DNA from 3 places in the Streptomyces sp. C36 genome. Region 2 is predicted to be linked to each of the others. Evidence: riboswitches for the same ligand, from Rfam matches in the RefSeq annotation. Region 2 holds a riboswitch; each other region holds the start of a gene.
What was found. A riboswitch is a leader RNA that binds a small molecule or an ion and turns the genes downstream of it on or off. The one in region 2 is predicted to bind cyclic di-AMP.
Positions count from the first base shown of each region.

Region 1 (4,964 bases), on a different contig from region 2:
ACGTGCTCGGCGGGCACGGCGATGACGGCGAGGTCCACGGGCTCCTGGATGCCGAGCACGGAGCGGTGGGCGGGCACGCCCTCCGGCTCCAGCACCGAAAGGTCCTCGGGGAAGGACCGGTTGACCGCGTACGCGCGTCCCGTGAAGCCGCCGGCCAGGAGGTTGTCCAGGACGGTCCGGCCCATGCCGCCGGGGCGGCGTCCGGCGCCGACGACGGCGACGGAGCCGGGGGCGAGCAGGCGCTCGACGGAGCGGGCCTCGGCGAGCCGCTCGCGGGCGCGCTGGACGGCGAGCGACTTGTCGGTGGGCTCGAGGTCGAGCTCGAGGCGGACGACGCCGTCCTCGAAGCTGCGCTTCTGGGTGTAGCCCGCGTCCGTGAAGACCTTGATCATCTTGCTGTTGGCGGGCAGCACCTCGGCGGCGAACCGCCTGATGGAGCGCTCGCGGGCGACGGCCGCGACGTGTTCGAGGAGGGCGGAGGCCACGCCCCGGCCCTGGTGGGCGTCCTGGACGAGGAAGGCGACCTCGGCCTCGTCCGCCGGGGCGGAGGAGGGCATGCCGCGGGCGTCGATGCGGTCGTAGCGGACGGTGGCGATGAACTCGCCGCCGACGGTCGCCGCCAGGCCCACCCGGTCGACGTAGTCGTGGTGGGTGAAGCGGTGCACGTCCCGGTCGGAGAGACGGGGGTAGGGCGCGAAGAAGCGGTAGTACTTGGACTCGTCCGAGACCTGTTCGTAGAAGCTGACCAGGCGCTGGGCGTCGTCGGGTGTGATGGGGCGGATCCGTGCGGTGCCGCCGTCACGGAGGACGACATCCGCTTCCCAGTGGGCCGGGTAGGCGTGCTCGGACGGCGAGTGCATGGGGCCAGGGTAAGGCCGGGCGCGGGCGGTCAGGAGGCGGCGTCCGGCCCCAGCTCACGGGGCCGCCCGGCCCTGCCCCGGGCGCGCGCCGGGGCACCGCGCGCCCCATGCAACAATGGTCTAGACAACCTCTCCCGACTTGAAGGGCAACACCATGGTTGAGCGCCGCGTAAACGTCGGTTGGGCCGATGGCCTGCACGCCCGCCCCGCGTCGATCTTCGTCCGTGCGGCGAACGCCGCCGGCGTCCCCGTGACGATCGCGAAGGCGGGCGGCAACCCCGTCAACGCCGCCTCCATGCTCGCCGTGCTGGGCCTGGGCGCCCAGGGTGGCGAGGAGATCGTGCTCGCCACGGAGGCCGAGGGCGCCGAGGCCGCGCTCGACCGTCTGGCCAGGCTGGTCGGCGAGGGGCTCGAGGAGCTCCCGGAGACCGTCTGATCCACCCGGATCCCGTCCCGCCGCCGCACGGTGGGTGCACGACGGGGCCGCGACCGCCCCGAGGGCGCCGCGGCCCCGTCGTCGTATGCGCGGCCGGGGACCGCCACGAATTCCCGGCCGCTATTTCTCCATGAATAGCGGCGGGTTGTTAAGAACGGGCGATCGCGGTGTTTACGGATTGTTTCGGCGGGCGCACCTGCTGGGCGACCTGCGCACGGCGCGAGCGGAATTCACCGGCGCCACGGTCCGCGCGGGCCGCGGCGAGCGCCCGGGCCCGCTCGGCGTCACCGCGGGCCACGGCGTCCACGAGCGCACCGCACGCCTCCCATGCCTCCAGGGGCCGCGCGGGCGGCTCGGCCACGTAGACCCAGGCGATCTTGCGCCGCAGCTGGGTGAGCAGCGTGGCGAGGCTGGGGCTGCCGGAGGCCTGGGCCAGGGTCTCGTCGAACCAGTCGCCGAGCGGCCGCAGCTCGCCCGTGCGGCCCGCGCGGGCCCGCTCCTGGCCCAGGCGGACGAGGCCGCGCAGGACCTTCAGATGGGCCTCGGTGCGCCGCTGCGCGGCGCGTGCGGCCCCCAGCGGCTCCAGCAGGGCGCGGACGTCGAGGAGGTCCGCCGCCTCCTGCTCGGTGGGTTCGGCGACGCAGGCCCCGGCGTGCCGGCGGGTGGTGACGAAGCCCTCGGAGGCGAGGGTGCGCAGCGCCTCGCGCACGGGCACCCGGGAGACGCCGTAGCGGCGGGCGAGGAGTTCCTCGATGAGCCGGCTGCCGGGCGGGAAAACCCCGGAGACGATGTCGTCGCGAATCGCCGTGCACACGGCGTGCGCGGAAATACGGCGGCTCCCCTGCGCCGCTTCACCACCGCCGTTCACGTACGGCCCCGCATGGCTGTACCTCCGCCTTACGACTTAATCTCCCGCGATGCGCGGCCGATTGACACCCGTTCAGCGACTCTATGGCAATCCCCGGCGATTTCCGATGGCGCCGGGGATTCATGGATATTTTTTGGCCAACGCCGGTGGGCGGGACGACGACAAGGCCCCGGCCGGGGGCCGGGGCCTTGCGTGAAGTGCGGTGCCGCGAAGGCGGCGGGACCTACAGGCTGACGCCGTGCGCGCTCATGTAGGCGATCGGGTCGATGTCGGAGCCGTAGCCGGCGCCGGTGCGGGCCTCGAAGTGCAGGTGCGGGCCGGTGACGTTGCCCGTGGCGCCCGAGAGGCCGATCTGCTGGCCCGGGGTGACCGTCTGGCCGACGGAGACGTCGAGCGACGACAGGTGGGCGTACTGGGTGTAGGTGCCGTCGTTGTGCTTGATGACGACGTTGTTGCCGTACGCGCCGCCCCAGCCGGCCTCGACGATGGTGCCGGCGGCGACCGCGTGGACCGAGGTGCCGGTCTCGGCGTGGAGGTCGATGCCGGTGTGGCTGCCGGAGGACCACAGGCCGCTGGAGGCCTTGTAGGAGGTGGAGACGTAGGAGCCGTCGAGGGGGCTCACATAGGTGCCCAGGCGCTTGCGCTCCTCGTCGCGCGCGGCACGCTCCTTGGCCTCGCGCTCCTCCTTGATCTTGCGCTCGGCCTCCGCGTGGCGCTCCTTGGCGTCGGAGGCCTTCTTCTGGGCGGTCTCCTCGGCCTGCAGGCGGGCGGCGGCCTCGTCGGCGGCGCTGCGCTGGGTCTCGGCCTGGGCGCCCACGTTGTCGGCCATGACGTCACTGATGACGACGGCCTGGGTCAGCCCGGTGTCCTCGGGACCACGCGAGTCGTCGGAGGCGGCGAAGGCCGGGGCGGCGACGCCGGCGACCACACCGGCGGCAGTGAGGGTGGCTATGCCCGCGACGTTGGCGCTGACGCGCGCGGCTCGGCTCGGACGACGGTGCTTCCCCATGGCTGGGCGAATCCTTTCCTTCCCTCTCGCCTACCGGGTTAGCTGACGGGTTCGGAGCAGGAAGGTCTCCTACGGCTCCCTCGTGAAAGGGGGCCGATTCACCCCAGGGACATGTGGGTCCCCGGCTCCCCTCGCTGGTGCTTCGGGGACTCGGCGATGGCTGCCCGGGACCGCGGATGCGGCTCCGATCTGACGGACTGCCGCCCTGACGCTAATCGGCGTCAGATTCGAACGGCAAACAGATCCGGGCTTTTATGACGTACGCCACACGACCAACATGCAACCACTGCGCGAAATCGGGCATAAAGGAGGCGCGTGGGTCTCACTCGACCCACGCGCCTCACTTGTCCGGCAATGTCCGGCTCAGCGGCCGGACGGAACAGGGGGGTTGAGCCCCTGTCAGCGTCCGCCGAAGGCCGCTGGGCCTGGCCGGTCCTGGCCGGTCAGGCCGGGATGACCGTCACCTCTCCGAGGCCCAGCGCCTTGACGGGCTCGGTGATCTCGGAGGCGTCCCCGACGAGGACGGTGACGAGCCGGTCGGCCGGGAAGGCGTTCACGACGGCCGCCGTGGCCTCCACCGTGCCGGTGTCGGCGAGGCGTTCGTACAGCCGCGCCTGGAAGTCGTCCGGCAGATACTGCTCGACCTGGTCGGCGAGGGTGCCCGCGACGGCGGCGGCCGTCTCGTACTTCAGCGGGGCGACGCCCACCAGGTTCTGCACGGCCACGTCCCGCTCGGCCTCGGTCAGGCCCTCGGCGGCGAGGGTGCGCAGCACCGCCCAGAGGTCCTCGAGCGCCGGACCGGTGTTGGGGGTGTCCACGGAGCCGCTGATGGCCAGCAGCGACAGGCCCGTGCTGTCGGGGGCGGAGCGCAGGACCTGGCCGAAGGAGCGCACGCCGTAGGTGTAGCCCTTCTCCTCGCGCAGGACGCGGTCCAGGCGGGAGGTCAGCGTGCCGCCCAGGCAGTAGGTGCCGAGCACCTGGGCGGGCCAGACGCGGTCGTGCCGGTCGGGACCGACGCGGCCCAGCAGCAGCTGGGTCTGGACGGCGCCGGGGCGGTCCACGATCACCACGCGGCCGGTGTCGTCGGCGGTGACCGACGGCACGGGGCGGGGCTGGGCGGCGGACCCGGTCCAGGCGCCGAGGGACTCGGTGAGCGCCTGGTCCAGGTCGACGCCGGTGAAGTCGCCGACGACGACGGCCGTGGCGGTGGCCGGGCGGATGTGGGCCTCGTAGAAGGCGCGCACGGAGGCGGCGTCGATGCGCTCGACGGTCTCCTGGCTGCCCTGGCGCGGCCGCGACATCCGGGAGTCCGCCGGGAAGAGCTGGGCGGACAGCGCCATGGCGGCCCGGCGGGCGGGGTTGGCCAGCTCGTGCGGGATCTCGTCGAGGCGGTTGTTGACCAGGCGCTCGACCTCGTTGTCCGGGAAGGCCGGGGCGCGCAGGGCGTCGGCCAGCAGGCCCAGGGCCTTCGGCAGGCGGGAGGCCGGGACCTCCAGGGACAGCCGCACGCCCGGGTGGTCGGCGTGCGCGTCGAGGGTGGCGCCGCAGCGCTCCAGCTCGGCGGTGAAGTCCTCGGCGCTGAGCTTGTCGGTGCCCTCGGAGAAGGCCCGGGCCATGATCGTGGCCACGCCGTCGAGGCCCTCGGGCTCGGCGTCCAGGGGCGCGTCCAGGCAGATCTCGACGGCGATCACCTGCTGGCCGGGGCGGTGGCAGCGCAGCACGGTCAGGCCGTTGGACAGCTGCCCGCGCTCGGGGGCCGGGAAGGCCCAGGGAGTGGCCTGTCCCGGCTCG
Region 1 covers NZ_JBFQGI010000003.1:35,247-40,210, reverse strand. The annotation lists gene AB4K12_RS10100 (GNAT family N-acetyltransferase) at 1-860, opposite strand, end outside; gene AB4K12_RS10095 (HPr family phosphocarrier protein) at 1,015-1,296, shown strand; gene AB4K12_RS10090 (GntR family transcriptional regulator) at 1,445-2,164, opposite strand; gene AB4K12_RS10085 (M23 family metallopeptidase) at 2,388-3,173, opposite strand; cyclic di-AMP (ydaO/yuaA leader) riboswitch at 3,186-3,339, opposite strand; gene AB4K12_RS10080 (M16 family metallopeptidase) at 3,617-4,964, opposite strand, start outside.
Region 1: it holds a riboswitch for cyclic di-AMP, as region 2 does, so the genes downstream of both, AB4K12_RS10085 (M23 family metallopeptidase) here and AB4K12_RS16265 (M23 family metallopeptidase) in region 2, are expected to answer to the same signal.

Region 2 (4,964 bases):
GACATGGGCTTCCTGCCGCAGGTCACCCGGCTGCTCGACCAGGTCGCCCCGCAGGGACAGCGGATGCTGTTCAGCGCGACGCTGGACCGCAACGTCGACCGGCTCGTGCGCCGGTTCCTCTCCGACCCGGTCACGCACTCCGTCGACGCCTCCGTCGGCGCGGTCGTCACGATGGACCACCACCTGTTCCACGTCACGGACCAGGACAAGAAGGACTCCGTCACCCGCGTCGCCGCCCGCGCCGGCCGCGTGATCATGTTCGTGGACACCAAGCGCGACGCCGACCGCCTGGTGAAGAAGCTGCTGTCCGAGGGCGTACGCGCCGCCGCGCTGCACGGCGGCAAGAGCCAGCCGCAGCGCAACCGCGTGCTCGACCAGTTCCGCACCGAGCAGGTCACGGCCCTGATCGCGACGAACGTCGCCGCGCGCGGCATCCACATCGACGGTCTCGACCTCGTCGTGAACATCGACCCGCCGACCGACCACAAGGACTACCTGCACCGAGGCGGCCGCACCGCCCGCGCGGGCGAGTCCGGCACGGTCGTCACCTTCGTCCTGCCCGAGCAGCGGCGCGAGATGAGCCGCATGATGGTCACGGCGAAGATCACCCCGAACGTCATCAAGACCTACCCCTCCGACCCGGAGCTCGCCCGCATCACCGGCGCCCGTGAGCCCAGCGGCGTCGCGGTGGTCATCGCGCCGCCGGTCGCCGCCCAGCCGCAGGCCTCCTCCAAGCCGTCCCGCTCGCGCGGCAGCCGTGGCGGCCGCGGCCGTACCCGCACGGAGGGCGGCGGCTCCGGCACCACCTCCGGCGGCGGCTTCCGCGGCCTCGGCGGCGGCAACTCCGAGGGCGGCTCCCGGCGCGCCGGCGGCACCCGCCCCGGCAACGCGGTCGGCGGCCGTCCGCGCCGCAGCGGCGGCGGCGCCGGCGGCGGCCGCGCCTCCCGCTGACACCGGCAGGGTTTGAAACCCGGCACCCGGCCTGAAGCCGGCCGGACCTGAAGCCGACGAGGGCGCGGCGCTTTCACGGCGCCGCGCCCTCGTCGGCTTCACTGCGTCGCACCCTCGACAGGCGCACCCTCGATCGGCCCCTCGATCGGCGCACCCCGCTCGCAGGAGCGCCCGACACCCGCGAGGGTGGACCGGGACGCATGAATCGCTCGGTACGCGCGCGTGCTGCGCGACGTACTGCGCGACATGCCGCGCGACATGCCGCGCGTACGTCGTGTCGGTGAGCGGCGTGTCGGTGAGCGGTGAGTCGGCGAGTCGGGCAGGAGAGCGCACGGTGCGAAAGCGGTGGCGGCGGGAAGGCACCGAAGCGGACCGGCCCTCCGCGCGGGGGCACCAGGCCTCCCGGGCACGCCGGCTGCCGCTCGTGGTCATCGCCGCCGGCGTCCTCTTCGACGTTCTGACGCCCCCCAAGTACTCCTCGGCCCCCTTCTTCGCGTCGGCCCCGCTCATCGCGGCGTCCCTGCTGTCCCCGCGCGGCACTCTTCTCGTCGCGCTCACGGCCCTGGCCGCGATGGTGGGGCTCAGCATCGGCCATCAGGCGCCCGAGACCGGCGAATCCGTGACCGAGGTGGTCACCGTGCTGACCGTCGGCGCCCTCGCCCTCGGCATCAACCACATCGTCCACAGCGGCGACCGGAAGCTGGCCTCCGTACGCGGCATCGCGGAGGCCGCGCAGCGCGCCGTGCTTCCCGCGCCCCCGGCCCGGATCGCCGGCCTGCGCGTCGCCGCCCGCTATGTGGCGGCCCAGGCCGACGCCCGCATCGGGGGCGATCTGTACGCCGTGCAGGACACGCCGCACGGCGTACGCGTCATCGTCGGGGACGTACGGGGCAAGGGGCTCGGCGCGGTGGAGGCGGTCGCGGTGGTGATCGGTGCGTTCCGCGAGGCGGCGGAGCAGGAGCGCACGCTGGAGGGGCTCGCAGCACGACTGGAGCGCGCTTTGCAGAGAGAAGGCGCGCGCCGGGCAAACATCGATCGGACGGAGGGTTTCACCACCGCCGTGCTCGCCGAGGTCCCGCACGGCGGCGGCGCGCTGCGCCTGGTCAACCGCGGCCATCCGCCGCCGCTCCTCGTCTACCCCGACGGCATGATCGGCGAGGCCCGCCCCGCCGTGCCCGCGCTGCCGCTCGGCATGGGGGAGCTGGGCGAGTGGCCGGACCGGGTGGAGGAGTGGGAGTTCCCCGTGGGCGCGACCCTGCTGCTGTTCACCGACGGGGTGAGCGAGGCGCGGGACGCGGGCGGCACCTTCTACGACCCGCGGGGACGCCTGACCGGAAGGCAGTTCAAGAACCCCGACTCGCTCCTGGACACCCTCGTCGCGGACGTCGCCCGGCACGTCGGCGGCCGGACCGACGACGACATGGCCCTGCTCGCCATCCGGCGCGGCGACGGCCGCCACCGCCCCGCCACGGTCACCCACGCGATCAGCCCGGGCACGGCGCGTACGATCCGCGTCCAGCCGGATAACGGCTGACGAACGGTCACGTCCGGCGTATCCCGAACTCACCCCAAGAGGCGGGCGGATTCACGCTTTCGGCTTGGTTTCCGGCCGCCATGTCTATTAACGTTCGATAACGCAGCGCGGACGTTGCAACCGCCGCAAGAGGCGGCACCGCGCCCTTCGCCGAATCCCGTGGATGGAACCGGGGAACCATCAACCTTTGGGGTGAATCGGGCCGTCGAACCGGCCCGTAGGAGACCTTCCTGCTCCGAACCCGTCAGCTAACCCGGTAGGCGAGTCGGAAGGAAAGGAGTGCGCCTCGTGGCGTCCAACAGGCCTGAGCCGGACGGAACTTCGCACGACGGGTACGGCGCGTACGACACGTACGACGCGTCGGGTACGTACGACGCGTCAGGTACGTACGGCACGACTGGCGGCGCGGCCGCCGCCTATCAAACGTACGACGGCCATGACGGATACGGCGGCTACGACGGATACGACGCCGGTCCGCAGTCCTACGCAGACGCCGACGCCGGCGAGCCGGTGAGCGAGTGGAACCCCTCCGAGGACTCGCCGGTGCCCCCGGCCCGCGGCAGACACCGGGTCGTCAAGCAGCGCGGCGGCACGATGGCCCGCAGCGGCGCGGTGCTGGGCGTGGGCATGATCGCGGCGGTGGGGGCGGGCGGCATGGCGAGCGCCCAGGACCGGCCGGCGGCGCCGATATCCGTGCCGGAACTGGCCCAGAAGATCCCGGGCGTCGGCACGCTGATGACCGATGGCGAGAAGGCCGAGGGCGGCACGGCCGAGGACATGACGTCGGCCGCGGTGGCTTCGACGGCCTCGACGGCCTCGACGTCCGGGGGGTCCGCCGAGGTCGCGCCGGAGCCCGCGCACAGCGCCGCCGACGCGGGCGAGGTGCTGCGGGCCCGCATCCTCCAGCAGGCCGAGCGTCAACAGGGCCTCGCGGACGACGCGGCGCGCGAGAGCGAGGAGCGGGCGGCGGCCGAGTCGACGCGCAAGGTGGCCGCGGAGAAGGTGGAGGCCCACGAGGCCCACGTGACACAAGAAGCGCAAGAGGCGGAGCAGGCCGGGAAGGCCGAGAAGGCGGCACAGGCCGCTCAGGCGGTGCGGCCCGGGACGCCGAAGGCCGGCTCGGGACGCGCCGAGGCGGGCCAGGAGGCCGTCGGCGCGGCGGCCGGGGGCCAGGAGAGCGCCCGGCGGGCCGCCCGGGGCACCACCCGAACGACGCCCGTCCGTTCGTACGTCCTCCCCGTCAGCTCGTACACCCTCACCGCCGGCTTCGGCCAGGCCGGCGACATGTGGTCCGCCAACCACACCGGCGAGGACTTCGCCGCTCCGACCGGTACGCCGGTGAAGGCGGTCGGCGGCGGCACGGTCACCCAGGCCGGCTGGGCGGGGCCGTACGGCTACCGGATCGTCCTGACCCTCGATGACGGCACCCAGATCTGGTACTGCCACCTGTCGTCGATGGTCGTGACGTCGGGCAAGGTCGGCGCCGGCACGGTCATCGGGCGGGTGGGGGCGACCGGCAATGTGACCGGTGCGCATCTGCATCTCGAGGTGCGGCCGGGCGGCGGTTCGCCCATCGACCCGCTGTCGTGGCTGCGGGGCAGGGGCCTGCGGCCGTAGGGGGACGCGGTCATAGGGGGCGCGGTCATTAGGGGCGCGGTCATAGGGAGCCGGGGGACGCTCCGTAGGCGGCCGTGCGGACCGCCGCGATCGCGGCGGTCCGCAACCGTAGCGGGGCACCTGGGTTACAGCCGTCGAATATCCCATTTGGTGGGAATGTTCTGCTGCTGATCGGGAAATCAGAGCATGTGACGACGACCGCGACAACGATCACCACGTCGGTGCCTGGGCGCCTGGACCGCCTTCCCTGGTCCCGGTGGCACTGGACTGTGGTGATCGGTCTCGGCACGGTATGGATCCTGGACGGCCTGGAGGTGACGGTCGTCGGGAACATCGCCGGCCGGCTCTCCGAGCAGGGCAGCGGCCTGCCGATCACCTCGGGCGGGGTGACGGGCCTGGCCGCGGCCCTCTATGTGGCGGGAGCGTGTTCCGGCGCGCTCTTCTTCGGCCGGCTGACGGACCTCTTCGGCCGCAAGAGGCTCTTCATGGTCACGCTCGCCGTCTATCTGGGCGCCACGGCGATGACCGCGCTCTCGTACTCGTCCTGGTGGTTCTTCGCGTTCCGCTTCATGACGGGCTTCGGCATCGGCGGCGAGTACGCGGCCATCAACTCCGCCATCGACGAGCTGATCCCGGCCGTCTACCGGGGCCGGGTCGACCTGATCATCAACGGCAGCTTCTGGCTCGGCGCCATCGCGGGCTCGTTGCTGTCGATCCTCATGCTCGACACGAGCATCTTCCCCAAGGGCCTGGGCTGGCGGCTGACCTTCGGGCTGGGCGTCATCCTGGGGCTGGTGATCCTGCTCGTACGGCGCCATGTGCCGGAAAGTCCGCGCTGGCTGTTCATCCACGGCCGCGCCAA
Region 2 covers NZ_JBFQGI010000004.1:585,711-590,674, forward strand. The annotation lists gene AB4K12_RS16255 (DEAD/DEAH box helicase) at 1-951, shown strand, start outside; gene AB4K12_RS16260 (PP2C family protein-serine/threonine phosphatase) at 1,367-2,485, shown strand; cyclic di-AMP (ydaO/yuaA leader) riboswitch at 2,624-2,763, shown strand; gene AB4K12_RS16265 (M23 family metallopeptidase) at 2,774-4,102, shown strand; gene AB4K12_RS16270 (MFS transporter) at 4,273-4,964, shown strand, end outside.

Region 3 (4,964 bases), on a different contig from region 2:
CACGAGAACCGTACGCCCCCTGCCCCGCCCCTGTTCACCTGGGAATTCGCCGCCGATCCGTACCCCGCGTACGCCTGGCTGCGCGAGCACGCCCCCGTCCACCGCACCGCGCTGCCCAGCGGGGTGGAGGCCTGGCTGGTGACGCGGTACGCCGACGCCCGGCAGGCGCTGGCCGACCAGTGGCTGTCGAAGAACCCCGTGCACCACTCCGAGAGCGCCCACGGCAAGGGCAAGGTCGGCATCCCCGGCGAGCGCAGCGCCAACCTGATGACGCACCTGCTCAACATCGACCCGCCGGACCACACCCGGCTGCGCCGGCTGGTCTCGAAGGCGTTCACCCCGCGCCGGGTCGCCGAGTTCGGCTCCCGCGTCCAGGAGCTGACCGACCAGCTGATCGACGGCTTCGCCGGGACGGGGGAGGCGGACCTCATCCACGAGTTCGCCTTTCCCCTGCCCATCTACGCCATCTGCGACATGCTGGGCGTCCCGCGCGAGGACCAGGACGACTTCCGGGACTGGGCGGGCATGATGATCCGCCACGGCGGCGGGCCGCGCGGCGGAGTGGCCCGTTCGGTGAAGAAGATGCGGGGCTATCTCACGGAACTGATCCACCGGAAGCGGGAGGATCTCGGCGAGGACCTCATCTCGGGACTGATCAGGGCGAGTGACCACGGCGAGCACCTCACCGAGGACGAGGCCGCGGCCATGGCTTTCATCCTGCTCTTCGCCGGTTTCGAGACCACCGTCAATCTGATCGGCAACGGGGTCTACGCCCTGCTGCGCAACCCCGGGCAGCGCGAGCGCCTCCAGCGCGCGCTCGCCGCCGGCGACGAGGGCCTGCTCGCCACGGGAGTGGAGGAACTCCTGCGCTACGACGGCCCGGTGGAGCTCGCCACCTGGCGGTTCGCCACCCGGGACCTGACCATCGGCGGACAGCGCATCGCCGAGGGCGACCCCGTGCTCGTGGTGCTCGCCGCGGCCGACCGCGACCCCGAGCGGTTCGCCGACCCCGACACCCTCGACCTCTCCCGGCGCGACAACCAGCACCTGGGCTACGGGCACGGCATCCACTACTGTCTCGGCGCCCCGCTCGCCCGCCTCGAGGGGCAGACGGCGCTGGCCACCCTGCTGCGCCGGCTGCCCGACCTGCGACTGGCCGCCGATCCGGACGACCTGCGGTGGCGCGGAGGCCTGATCATGCGTGGATTGCGCACTTTGCCCGTGGAATTCACTCCCGAGGGAACCGAACACGCATAACCCCGGCTCCTACCCCGTGACGCGGTATCAAACCACGTGATCCGAACGTGACCTGCGCTACACCGGCTTGTGACTCATCGGCGCCGTCGCTATGTTCGACGACCACATCAGCCGCCACACGAGAGGCCAGCACATGCGCTCAGGGTCCGGTAGACATCGCCGCCCCCGCCAGGTACCCGCCATCGTGGTCGCGGCGGGGGTGACGGGAGCGAGCATCGCCATGCCGCTGCTCGCCGCCTCCGGCGCCTCCGCGGCCGACACCGACACCTGGGACAAGGTCGCCCAGTGCGAGAGCGGCGGAACCTGGAGCGCCAACTCCGGCAACGGCTACTCCGGTGGGCTCCAGCTCACCCAGGAGATGTGGGAGCAGAACGGCGGCACCACCTACGCCCCGCGCCCCGACCTCGCCAGCCGCTCGCAGCAGATAGCCGTGGCCGAGCAGATCCTCAAGTCCAAGGGCCCCGACGCGTGGCCGAGCTGCGCCGTGAGCTCCGGCCTGCAGAAGGACGCCCCGGCGCCCGAGGTGAACCCCGGCAGCGGCGCCGACGGCACCACCCGGGCCCCCGCGCCGGAGCCCACGCGCGGGTCCGCGAAGGAGCGCCCGACGCCCTCCACGCCGGCGCACGAGTCCGGCAAGCCGTCCGACAAGCCCTCCGGCACCACCGAGCCCACGCCCGGCACGTCGCAGACGCCCGGCACGCCCACCCCGTCCGGCAGCCCCGGCACCGGCGAGGGCGGCAAGCACCGCAAGGACCCGTCCACGGAGCCCTCCGGCGGCACGGCGACCCCCTCGGGCACGCCCTCCGGCACGCCCTCGGAGACCCCGTCGCAGACGCCCGGGACCTCCCCGGCGCCCTCCGGCTCCCCGACGCCCGGCACCCCGTCCGACAGCGCCACCCCCGGCGCGGACGCGGGCACCGGGACGGGCGCCGGCAAGCACCGTGCCGAGCCGTCGCGTTCGGGCGACGAGGCCCAGCGCTCCTCGCGCGGCGACGCGCGGACGGACCCGGCGGGCCCGTCCGACTACACCGTGCGTCCGGGTGACAATCTGTCAGCCATCGCATCGGAGCACGCGGTCGACGGCGGATGGAAGACGATCTATCAGAAGAACCAAAAGGCGGTCGGATCCGATCCGGACCTCATCCAGCCCGGTCAGCGCCTCGACATCCGTAAGTAGCGGGCCGGTTCGGGCCGAATGTCCGTTCCAGTCGAAAGTGAGACATGGGTCTCGTCGCCCGACGCCCGGAGTGTCCCCGTCCGTTGCTCTTGTACCCGCTCCCACCTGCGAGAATGATCGTTCTCGGTAGGCCGTAACCAGCAACTGTGGCCGAAAAGTGGGGTTTGAACCTGTCGGCCGCCTGTGTTTAACGTCGTTTCCGCTCGCTACCGCGGGCACCTCGACCGCCACGCCGAATCCTGCCGGCGGTCGGGGGAGTCGTCGCGCAAGCGCCGTTGGCAGGAGCGGGGGAACCAGGTAGGGCGCCGGCACGCACCGACGGTCAACGACCGACGGGACGGGACGGCTTGGGGTGAAGCCCGGTGCGCGCGAGCGGACCGGGCCGGGCGAACTCACTAGCCCGAACCCGACAGCTCACCTCGTAGGCGTCGGTGAGGAAACCGACTTATGTCCAAGGGCAAGCACCGTCGTCCGTCCAAGGCCGTCCGCATCGTCACCCTCGCCGGTGTCACCGGCGCGGCTGTCGCCGCCCCTCTGATGGTCGCGACCTCCGCCAACGCCGCCCCTGTCCAGGCCTGGGACAGGGTCGCCCAGTGTGAGGCCGGGGGCAACTGGTCCATCAACACCCAAAACGGCTACTACGGCGGCCTGCAGTTCTCGAAGGAATCGTGGGACGCCGCAGGTGGCGGCAAGTACGCCGCGTACCCGCACCAGGCCACCAAGGCCCAGCAGATCCTCGTCGGCGAGCGCCTCCTCGCCCTGCAGGGTCCGGGCGCCTGGCCCAACTGTGGCGGTGGTCTGACCCGTGGCGGCCCGGCACCCGACGTCGACGGCGGCTCCTCGAAGCCCAAGCCGTCCAAGCCGTCGAAGTCCACCGGCGACCGCGACACCTCCACCAAGACCCACGCCGACCGCGGCGAGCGCCCCTCGGGCAAGCACGCCAAGCCGGGTTCGGGCACCGAGACGCCCGCGCAGAAGCAGACCCCGGGCAAGCACGCCAAGACCCCGACCTTCAAGAAGGGTGACGGCGAGTACGAGGTCAAGCAGGGCGACACCCTGGGCTCGATCGCCACGGCCAAGAAGGTCAAGGGCGGCTGGGCGAAGCTCTACGACCTCAACAAGAAGATCATCGACGACGCCGACGTCATCTACCCCGGGCAGATGCTGCACCTCAGCTGACCGCCGCCGGACCCCGTCCGGACGCCCGGACGGTCCCACCGCCAGGACGAGCCTTCCGCTCATCCGACGGACCGCCCCGCTCCGATGCGCCTACCCCCCGAGCCGCATCGGAGCGGGGCTCCGTCGTTCCCGCCTCCGGAACCCCGTGCCGGCCGTCCCCGTTGAGCGAACACACCGGCGATTCATCCGCTGATCTTGGCTTTTGTGCCAATTTTCGGTCCGCTGATCGATCCAAGGGCGGGCGCAGCCTCCGGCGCCCGTTAGGCTCGTGCTGCAGAACTCCAGCACACACGAAGGAGACCCTCGTGCCGTCCATCGACGTCGTCGTAGCTCGCGAGATCCTCGACTCGCGAGGCAACCCCACGGTCGAGGTCGAGGTCGGCCTCGACGACGGCTCCACGGGCCGTGCCGCCGTGCCGTCCGGCGCCTCCACCGGCGCCTTCGAGGCCATCGAGCTCCGTGACGGCGACCCCAAGCGCTACCTCGGCAAGGGTGTCGAGAAGGCCGTCCTGGCCGTCATCGAGCAGATCGGCCCGGAGCTCGTCGGCTACGACGCCACCGAGCAGCGCCTGATCGACCAGGCCATGTTCGACCTGGACGCCACCGATAACAAGGGCTCGCTCGGCGCCAACGCCATCCTGGGCGTCTCCCTGGCCGTCGCGCACGCCGCCTCCGAGGCGTCCGACCTCCCCCTCTTCCGCTACCTCGGCGGCCCGAACGCGCACCTGCTGCCCGTTCCGATGATGAACATCCTGAACGGCGGCTCGCACGCCGACTCCAACGTGGACATCCAGGAGTTCATGATCGCGCCGATCGGCGCGGAGTCCTTCTCCGAGGCCCTGCGCTGGGGCACCGAGGTCTACCACACCCTCAAGTCGGTCCTGAAGGCCAAGGGCCTGTCGACCGGCCTCGGCGACGAGGGCGGCTTCGCCCCGAACCTGGGCTCCAACCGCGAGGCCCTCGACCTCATCCTCGAGGCCATCAAGCAGGCCGGCTACACCCCCGGCCAGGACGTCGCGCTCGCCCTGGACGTGGCCGCCTCCGAGTTCTACAAGGACGGCGTCTACAAGTTCGAGGGCAAGGACCGCTCCGCCGCCGAGATGACGGAGTACTACGCCGAGCTCGTCGAGGCGTACCCGCTGGTCTCCATCGAGGACCCGCTGTTCGAGGACGACTGGGCCGGCTGGAACACCATCACCGAGAAGCTCGGCGACAAGGTCCAGCTCGTCGGCGACGACCTGTTCGTCACCAACCCCGAGCGCCTCGCCCGTGGCATCGAGGAGAACTCCGCCAACGCCCTGCTGGTCAAGGTCAACCAGATCGGTTCGCTGACCGAGACCCTGGACGCCGT
Region 3 covers NZ_JBFQGI010000011.1:91,254-96,217, forward strand. The annotation lists gene AB4K12_RS28665 (cytochrome P450) at 1-1,257, shown strand, start outside; gene AB4K12_RS28670 (transglycosylase family protein) at 1,457-2,434, shown strand; cyclic di-AMP (ydaO/yuaA leader) riboswitch at 2,695-2,877, shown strand; gene AB4K12_RS28675 (transglycosylase family protein) at 2,882-3,613, shown strand; gene eno (phosphopyruvate hydratase) at 3,919-4,964, shown strand, end outside.
Region 3: it holds a riboswitch for cyclic di-AMP, as region 2 does, so the genes downstream of both, AB4K12_RS28675 (transglycosylase family protein) here and AB4K12_RS16265 (M23 family metallopeptidase) in region 2, are expected to answer to the same signal.